One region of the Cohnella yongneupensis genome, then DNA from elsewhere that is predicted to be linked to it. Evidence: predicted binding sites of a transcription regulator. Region 1 holds the regulator's gene; each other region holds the start of a gene.

Region 1 (3,283 bases):
ATTGCTTGTAACCGGTAAACTTACGCGTCTCCAGCATGTCGCGCGTAACGGACAAATAAGGACGGCGCATAAAATAGAACAGCGCGAGCAGCATATAACACCCGATCGTCACCCAGAACAAAGTCGGATCGGTCAAGAAATCTTCCGACCAAGGTTTAGCTAACGTAACGTAGAGCGCGATCAACATGACAAGCAGGATCGGCACGACGTAATTGCGGCCTTTGAACTTGTCGACTTGCGGTGACGATGATTCGCTGATCGATTTTTTGCCGTTTTTTTTACGGCGTTTGTTAACTTGCTTTGCGTTTTTCTGAACCATGCGTTCCCATGAACGGGACATAAAGCTCCTCCTCGTCAATAACTGCTGCGGTTTGCCATCGATCTATTTAGTGAATAATCGTTGGTTTCTCATCCGTGACTTCGATTTGATCCAGCTGTTGCTTGAAGTTTTTCTTGAAATTGATCAAGTATTCCTTCCGCAGCCGATCGCGCTCGACGACTTCCGCTTCCGTTAAGCCTTCGGCTTTGCTTTTGCGCGCTAATTCATTAATACGTTGGATATGCTTCTCCATGTCGATGTCACTCCCTTCAATATACCTACTCTACTTTGACATTAACGCAGTTGCCTTGTCAAGAAAACGGCGGACGCAAAAACAGACCGGTTTCCCGGTCTGTAGAACATGCGTTCTCATGACGTGTTCTTATGTAAAGTCATACAAGCTAGCTACTTGTGAGGTGACTTAGTTCATCTAGTTACTAACTATAAATATGTGTTCGGATTTTGTTCTCATGCTGTTAAGGAAGCATCTTTGCCGGCAATACGAGCGTCTGTCCGGTGTGCAAAGAAGAGGACGCAAGTCCATTACGCTTCATAAGCACGTGAACGGCTTCGCGTGTATCCATATTGTCCTTCTTATAAGTACCCGCTAATTCCCACAGGGTGTCGCCGCTATCAACGGAGATAACAATCTCGTTCGCAGATGCCGGAGTGCCCGCTTCGCTCGATGCGAACGTATGTGCGAACGCAAAGCCGCTGAACAGGATAACAAAGGCGATCACGATAAACAAGGAGCGTGCAACGCCTAGACCGCGATGCGAACGCGTCGTTGCTGAAGCCGTTCTAACAGCGTATCTAGGCTTCAAAGGAGCCACCATCTTATGAATAGTAGAAGCAGGAGCAGAAGATCCGGATACCCATGTATGTACCATTTACGCTCACCCCAAACATTTGTTCTGGTATCAGATTAACACGAACACATGATCGTGTCAACAAATTTTGGAACATTTGTTCGGCGGAACGAATGTTTGTGCGAACTCGAGTTCTGTGTTATAATTTGTCATCATGAACTGATACATAGGGAGGGCTTGGCGTGTCCAAGATGTCCAATCGCCAAAATGCCATTTTAGAATTCATTAAGACTGAAGTTAGGGAAAAGGGTTATCCCCCGTCCGTTCGCGAAATCGGCGAAGCTGTAGGCCTCGCTTCCAGCTCCACGGTCCACGGTCACCTGGATCGCCTAGAAAAGAAAGGCTTAATCCGCCGCGACCCGACGAAGCCTCGCGCGATCGAGATTCTAGGCGATGACGAATCCATGTACGGACTAGCCTCATCCGTTCGCCAAATCCCGCTAGTCGGGAAAGTAACGGCCGGCGTGCCGATTACCGCTACGGAGAACATCGAAGAATACTTCCCGCTGCCGACGACGATGGTCGGCGATCAACCGGTATTCATGCTTTCCGTACAAGGCGATAGCATGATCGAAGCCGGTATCCACGACGGCGACTACGTTATCGTCCGCCAGCAACCGAACGCAACGAACGGCGATATCGTCGTCGCGATGACGGAAGACAATGAAGCTACGGTCAAGACGTTTTACAAGGAACGCGACCATATCCGTCTCCAACCCGAGAATGCCAGCATGTCGCCTCTTCGTTACCCGAACGTCAGCATCCTAGGTAAAGTCATCGGCCTGATTCGCTCCTTTATGTAAACATGCTTTAACTAATTAGAGGTTTCTCCATTGCCCACGTACACCGGGGCTGGGGAACCTCTTTTTTTGTGCGACAAAATGGCATTCGAGCATAAAACGTCGGTTCATGGACATTATAGGAGTTGTCTGAACATACGACAAATACACTCGACAGGAGAATTATATGCCAACGTTAAAAATCGGAATCATTCTTGGAAGCACGCGGCAAGGCCGCGTCAGCCCTCAGGTCGGCGAGTGGGTAAAGAAAATTGCCGATGGACGCAACGACGCCAATTACGAGATCGTAGATATCGCTGAATACAAGCTTCCTCTGCTTGGCGAAGCGGATGCCACGGAACAAGCTACCGCATGGAATACGAAGCTGGCAAGCTTGGACGGCTTCGTATTCGTCGTCGCGGAATATAACCACAGTATCACGGGAGCGTTGAAGAACGCGATCGATTTCGCGCGCGAAGCGTGGAACAACAAAGCCGCGGGAATCGTCAGCTATGGCTCCGTAGGTGGCGCCCGCGCTGCCGAGCATCTTCGGGGCATATTAGGGGAAGTATCGATAGCGGACGTGCGCGTCCATGTAGCGTTATCGTTGTTCACGGATTTCGAGAACGGCAGCGTGTTCAAACCAGCCGAGCTACACCTGACTAACTTGAACGGTATGCTTGACCAGGTGGTCGCTTGGAGCGGCGCGTTAAAGACACTCAGGTCTTAGTCCCGCGCATAGCTAATGTCCGTGAAGAAAACCAAACAGGATGGGTCAGCGATCGGATCGCTGTTCCATCCTGTTTTTGGTTTCCCGAACACCAACTAAAAAACCGGCCCGCGAAGGTCCGAAGACATCGCGGTGCCGGTCAGCAATACGATCTAGATTTAGAACATCGTCAAATATTGATCGCGTTCCCATTGGTGGACTTGCGTGCGGTACATGTCCCACTCGATTTCCTTGAGCTCGTAGAAGTGGCTAAGCGCGTGATCGCCGAGCGTCTCGCAGACGACGTCGTCGCGAAGCATCTCGTTGAGCGCTTCCTTCAAGTTGATCGGCAAGCTAGGAATGCCGGCGTCGATGCGCTCTTCTTCGCTCATCACGTAGATGTTGCGATCGACCGGCGGCGGGGAAGTCATTTTGTTCGCGATTCCGTCCAAGCCGGCTTTCAGCATGACGGCAAGCGCCAAGTAAGGGTTAGCCGCAGGATCCGGGTTACGCGCTTCGATGCGCGTGCTAAGGCCGCGGGATGCCGGAATCCGAATCATCGGGCTACGGTTGCTTGCGGACCATGCCACATAGCAAGGCGCTTCAT
Region 2 (3,283 bases), on a different contig from region 1:
TACCAAGGCTCCGAAACGGTGTCAAGCGAACAGCCGAAGCGACCGCAAAAGTTCGGCGAGCGTCTGAAACCCACCTTCGGACCCACTCTCAAACCCGCGATGCCGTCCGAATAGTATATTCATCGTCCCTTTACATAGAGTAGATCATCGGAGGTGCGGGAGATGCTCAAGTATAAGCGCGTGTTGATTAAATTAAGCGGCGGGGCGATCGCGGGCAGCGGTCAATTCGGCTTCGATCCGGCGAGATTGGAGCATATCGCGAGCGAAATTTTGTCCGTCGTCGAGCTGGGCGTCGAAGTGTCCCTGGTCATCGGGGGAGGCAATATTTTTCGCGGGAGCATGGCGTCCTCATGGGGCATCGAACGCGCGGAAGCCGACAACATCGGAACGCTCGCGACGGTCATCAACAGCCTGATGCTCCGCGGCGTTCTGAAGGCGAAGACGGACAAGGAAGTGCGCGTCATGACCGCGTTGCCGGTAAGCGCCGTCGCCGAGCCATACATACGTTTAAGAGCGGTTCACCATCTGGAAAAAGGCTACATCGTCATTTTCGCTGGCGGCAACGGACAGCCTTTCGTCACGACCGACTATCCTTCCGTGCAACGGGCGATCGAGGTCAGATGCTCCGCGATACTCGTGGCCAAGCAAGGGGTGGAAGGCGTGCTGAGCGCCGATCCGAAGCTGGACCCGGACGCCCGCAAGTTCAAGTCGATGCATTATAACGACGTGCTTCAGCGCAACCTAACGGTTATGGACCAATCGGCGTTCATACTGGCTCGGGATTACGGCTTGCCGATCCACGTGTTCAACTTCGACAAGCCGGGCGTCATGAAGGCGATCTGCGAAGGCAGTCACGACGGAACGATCATTAGCGGTGACTCCGTCCTGGCCGTGGATGACCATTAGAACAGCACCGCCTGCTCCTCGATGCATTCGGGGGTATCGTTCCTCACGTTGCCGACGATCGCGGACACCGGATAAGCCCGCATCGCGCCGGCATCGTAAGGCTGCAGCAGGCTTGTCAGCTCCGCCGTGTTCGCGTTGCCGCGGTCGAGCCAGAACGCTTCGTCCTCCGGTCGCAAAATAACGGGCATCCGATCGTGGATGTCCGCCATAAGCTCGTTCGGCGTCGTCGTGATGATCGTGCACGTGCTTATTTTGCGGCCGTCCGGCCCTGTCCATGTATCGTACAAAGCGGCCATCGAGAAGATGCCGCCGTCTTTCATCGTAATCCGCATCGGTTGCTTCTGGCCCCCGGTTTGCTTCCACTCGTAGAAGCCGTCGGCGGGCACTAGCGCTCTTTTGCGCTGGATCAAAGTCTTGAAAGAAGGCTTCTCGAGCACCGTCTCCGCGCGCGCGTTAATCATCTTCGAGCCGATCTTATCGTCCGAAGCCCACGAAGGGACAAGCCCCCAGCGAAGCTCCCCGAGGCGATTCTTTTCCCCGTCGTTCACGACCGCCAGCACCTGCTGCATCGGAGCGACGTTGTAGCGGGGCGTATGGTACCGATTGGTCGGCAAATCGCTAAGATACCTCAGCATCAATTCCTCGATGGATACCACGATCGTATAACGTCCGCACATGGAAACTCCTCCTCTTCTTTCTCAGTATAAGCCTGTCCAGCCAAAAAATAAATGTGGATAAAAGAACACCCGTTCGCATATAATGATTAACACGAACACTCGTTCGGTGTTTTTTTGGGCGCATCGGACGGCAAGGGAGAGGATCGATGAAACCGCCTGTGCTAAGCAAGGAAGAGCTGCGCTTGGTGAAGGAAGCGATTGTTATTCCCGTCATGCTGGATTATCTCCAAAGCGATATCGATACGGCCCGCAAGGCCGGCTTCAAGCTGGACTTGATACTCGTGCGGGGGCTGCAGAAGGTGCTGGACGATCTGATCAACGAGCATTACGTCGTGCGAAGGGCGCTGAAGGAGCGCGGGATCAAGGTGCTGCCGGAGAAGCGGACGCGGTCGGGCGTGGAGGTCGCGTATTTGTGCCGAGGTTACGAGCATCAGTTGACGTTGCTATGGGGAACGCTTCGGACGGAGGCGCTAAGGAAGGCGAGCGAATATACCGGAGTTAAGCTAACGGACGGGTGATGGACGAAAATGGGGAAAAACGCGGAGCGAATCATTATGCTGGCGGACTGCCAAAGCTTCTACGCCTCGGTGGAGAAGGCGGCTAATCCGCAATACGCGAACAAGCCGGTCGTCGTGGCGGGGGATCCCGAGCGGCGGAGCGGCATTATTTTGGCGGCATGCCCGATGGCTAAGGAATACGGGGTGACGACGGCCGAGACGGTGCGCGAGGCGGTAGCCAAGTGCCCGGACCTCGTCATCATCCGGCCGCGGATGCAGCTGTATATCGATATTTCGATGCAGATTACGGATATATACCGCGCGTATAGCGATCTGGTGGAGCCGTATTCGATCGATGAACAGTTCATCGACGTGACGGGTAGCCAGCGCTTGTTCGGCACGCCGCTCGAGATCGCGCAGGCGATCCAGGATCAGGTGCGAAGCGAGACGGGCATCTATACGCGGCTTGGCATCAGCTATTCCAAGGTGACGGCGAAGATGGCGTGTGACCTATGGGCGAAAAAGAACGAGAGCGGGCTGTTCGTGCTCAATGAGGCGGATTTGCCGGAGCTTTTGTGGAAGCAGCCGATCAACAAAATGTTCATGGTCGGCAGCCGGATGACCGCGCATTTTAACGCGATGGGTATGCCGACGATCGGGGATTTGGCTCAGACGCCGCTGGCTACGTTGAAGCAGATGATGCGCAAGAAGTTCAAGAAAAACTGTGACATCGACGCGGAGCTGTATTGGCGGCTAGCCAACGGCAAGGACGACAGTCCGGTCAGCCCTTATACGCACAAGACGCCGCCCAAGAGCGTCGGCCATCAGATGACGCTGCCGCGGGATTATCGGACGATGGAGGACTTGAAGGTCGTGCTGCTCGAGCTGACCGAGCTCGTATGCCGGCGGTGCCGGGGGCTCGGGTTCATGGGGTTCGTCGTCTCGGTCGGGTGCCAGGGCGCCGACTTCGACCGGCCGACGGGTTTTTACCGGCAGATGAAGATGCCGGAGCCGACGAACGTGACGAATCAAGTGTACAAAGCGGCGGTGCAGCTGTTCGAGCAACACTGGGGAAGGGAGCCGGTGCGCAAAGTAGCGGTCGGCCTCAGCCAGCTGTCCGGCGAGGAGGAATACCAGCTGTCTCTGTTCGACGAGCGTGACCGGTTCCGCATGCTGGAGCGGGCGACGGACGCGCTGAAGGAG
Region 3 (3,283 bases), on a different contig from region 1:
GAATTATACATGGATCATCGCATTAATCCATATAAAAAGTCGACAAGACGTACGTCTTGTCGACTCGCGATAAAGTTATAATCCGGCCTTCAATTCCAGTAGCGCATCACGAAGCTCTGCTGCTCTTTCGAACTGCAAGCTCTTCGCCGCTTCCTTCATTTCGGCTTCCAACCGCTCGATAACGGACAGTCGATCTTTCTTGGATAGCTTGCCAAGATCGTCTTTGCCCGTCAAATAAGAGCTCTTCGCCTCCGCGACCTTCGTCGCTTCGATGACGTCCCGCACTTTTTTGCGAATCGTCTGCGGTGTAATGCCGTGTTTCTCGTTATAGGCCAGTTGGATCGTCCGGCGGCGTTCCGTCTCCCCGATCGCCCGCTCCATCGAATCCGTAATTTTATCCCCGTACATAATAACGCGCCCCTCGGAGTTCCGCGCCGCCCGGCCGATCGTCTGGATGAGCGAACGTTCGGAACGGAGGAACCCTTCTTTGTCCGCGTCCAGAATGGCAACGAGCGTAACTTCCGGCAAATCTAGGCCTTCCCGCAGCAGGTTAATGCCGATGAGAACGTCGAACGTGCCTAGCCGTAAATCCCGCAAAATGGCCATCCGCTCCAACGTCTTGATGTCCGAGTGCAAGTATCTGACTTTAATGCCGACTTCCTTCAAATAGTCCGTCAAATCCTCCGACATCTTCTTCGTCAGCGTCGTCACGAGCACGCGCTCGTCCTGGGCGACCCGGATGCGAATCTCGCCGAGCAAATCGTCGATTTGCCCCTTCGTCGGACGGACCTCGATGAGCGGATCGATGAGTCCCGTCGGCCGGATAATCTGTTGCACCATCGTCGGGCAATGCTCCATCTCGTAGGGCCCCGGCGTCGCGGATACGTAGATCAGCTGTTTCGCCTTCTCCTCGAACTCCTCGAACTTCAGCGGCCTGTTGTCCTTCGCGGACGGCAGCCGGAAGCCGTGATCGACGAGCACCGTCTTGCGGGCTTGGTCACCGTTGTACATAGCGCGCACTTGTGGCAGTGTCACGTGAGACTCGTCGATGACGATAAGGTAATCGTCCGGGAAGAAGTCCATTAACGTATACGGCGTCGCGCCCCTCTCGCGGAACGTCATCGGACCCGAGTAGTTCTCGATGCCCGAGCAGAAGCCCATCTCCGCCATCATCTCGAGGTCATAGCGGGTGCGCTGCTCCAAACGCTGCGCTTCCAGCAGCTTGCCTTCCTCGCGAAGCTCGACTAGCCGTTCCTCCAGCTCTTGCTCGATGTTGACGAGCGCGCGCTTCATCTTCTCTTCGCCGGTCACGAAGTGAGAGCCCGGGAAGATGACGACATGATCCCGTGAACCGGTAATCTCGCCCGTTAGCACGTCGATCTCGGTAATCCGTTCGATCTCGTCGCCGAACATCTCGACCCGGATCGCCTGGTCGCTCCGCGACACCGGGAAAATCTCGATGACGTCGCCACGTACCCGGAACGTCCCGCGCGTGAAGTTAATATCGTTGCGCTGGTACTGGATGTCGACCAGCTTATGCAGGATCGCGTTGCGCGAGCGCTCCATTCCGACGCGCAAGCTGAGCCGCAAATCGCGATACTCCTCGGGCGAACCGAGACCGTAGATGCAAGAGACGCTGGCCACGATAATAACGTCGCGCCGCTCGAACAGCGAGGAGGTCGAGGAGTGACGGAGCTTATCGATCTCGTCGTTAATGCTGGAGTCCTTCTCGATATAAGTATCGGTCGACGGAATATAGGCTTCCGGTTGATAGTAATCGTAATAGCTGACGAAGTATTCCACCGCGTTCTCGGGGAAAAACTCTTTGAACTCGCTGCACAGCTGCGCCGCGAGCGTCTTGTTATGCGCGATGACAAGCGTCGGCTTGTTTACCTTGGCGATCGTCTGCGCGATCGTGAACGTCTTCCCCGTACCGGTCGCGCCCAGCAGCGTCTGGTGTCTCGCCCCTGCCGTAACGCCCTCGGTCAGCTCTCGAATCGCGCCCGGCTGATCCCCTTGCGGCGAGTATTCCGACACGAGCTTAAAGGGGCGATTATCGATTTCCGTATCCGCCATCTCCTGCGTCCTCCCTCGAATCTAATGCGCTATATCGACAAAAAGTTGCGAATGTGTGTTCTCATTTCATTATAACTTTTTCCAGCTCCCGCGTCAAAATGGCTCTGGAAATCCTTGTATTATACGCAGAATCGCTTAGACTGATAAATAGATGAGGCAGACCACCCACAAAGGAGAGTCACGCAATGGGAATCATGGATTTCATTAAAGGCCAGTTTATCGAAGTCATCGAATGGTTGGACGACAAAGGCGTGCTCGTGCATCGCTTCGAGGCTTACGACAACGCGATCAAAATGGGCGCCAAGCTGGTCGTCCGGGAATCGCAGGCGGCGATCTTCGTGAACGAAGGCCAGCTCGCCGACGTGTTCGGTCCCGGCACTTACACGCTCAGCACGCAGAACATGCCGGTGCTTACCGCGCTCAAGTCATGGAAGTACAGCTTCAATTCCCCGTTCAAGGCGGACGTCTTCTTCGTCAACATGACGAATTTCACCGATCTGAAGTGGGGCACGACGAACCCGGTCATTATGCGGGACGCGGACTTCGGCATGGTCAGAATCCGCGGCTTCGGCAATTACTCGGTCAAGGTCGGAGACCCGGCTATTTTCCTCAAAGAAATTTTCGGCACCAAAAAAGAATTCACGACCGATAGCATTACCGGCTTCCTGAAAACGATAATCGTATCCAGCCTCAGCGACTTGCTCGGCGAGTCCAAAATCCCGATCGCTGATCTGTCCAGCTCCTACGACGAATTAGGCGTGCAATCTACGGAACGGCTGCAGCCTAAGTTCGAAGCGATCGGCTTGAAGCTGACCAGCCTGACAATCGAAAACATCTCGTTGCCGGAAGACGTAGAGAAGATGATCGACCGCCGTTCGTCGATGAACGTGCTCGGCAATATGGACAACTATATGAAATTCCAGACGGCCGAAGCGATTCGCGACGCGGCGAACAACGAAGGCAGCGGCGGCGCCGGGCTAGGCGCGGGCATGGGCGCGGGCATGGCGATGGGGCAGATGATGGGACAGATGTTCCAGCCGAACGCCGCCGCGAACGCGAATGCGAATGCGATGCAGCAACAAGCGCAGCAGCAACAGCAAACGCAACCGGCTGTCGTTCCCTCTTCAGGCGATGCGGGCATAGCTTGCTCGAACGCGCAATGCGGCCATCTCCTCCAGCCGTCCGAGAAATTCTGCGTGGAATGCGG

The links. Region 1 encodes LexA, which represses DNA repair genes until DNA is damaged. Its sites were predicted from a motif close to CGAACATATGTTCG; they were not measured.
Region 2: a site for LexA is predicted at 1,676-1,689, ahead of ACFPQ4_RS04480 (YhjD family protein). Genes of this name have one in related genera too.
Region 3: a site for LexA is predicted at 2,125-2,138, ahead of uvrB (excinuclease ABC subunit UvrB). Genes of this name have one in related genera too.

What each region holds. Positions count from the first base shown of each region.
Region 1 is NZ_JBHSNC010000056.1:246,455-249,737, reverse strand. Features, by position in the region: gene ACFPQ4_RS20925 (hypothetical protein) at 1-340, opposite strand, end outside; gene ACFPQ4_RS20920 (DUF896 domain-containing protein) at 387-572, opposite strand; gene yneA (cell division suppressor protein YneA) at 796-1,209, opposite strand; gene lexA (transcriptional repressor LexA) at 1,371-1,991, shown strand; gene ACFPQ4_RS20905 (NADPH-dependent FMN reductase) at 2,155-2,697, shown strand; gene glnA (type I glutamate--ammonia ligase) at 2,856-3,283, opposite strand, start outside.
Region 2 is NZ_JBHSNC010000012.1:26,412-29,694, forward strand. Features, by position in the region: gene pyrH (UMP kinase) at 163-906, shown strand; gene ACFPQ4_RS04475 (SOS response-associated peptidase) at 903-1,583, opposite strand; gene ACFPQ4_RS04480 (YhjD family protein) at 1,730-2,101, shown strand; gene ACFPQ4_RS04485 (DNA polymerase IV) at 2,111-3,283, shown strand, end outside.
Region 3 is NZ_JBHSNC010000017.1:20,971-24,253, forward strand. Features, by position in the region: gene uvrB (excinuclease ABC subunit UvrB) at 76-2,076, opposite strand; gene ACFPQ4_RS05470 (SPFH domain-containing protein) at 2,262-3,283, shown strand, end outside.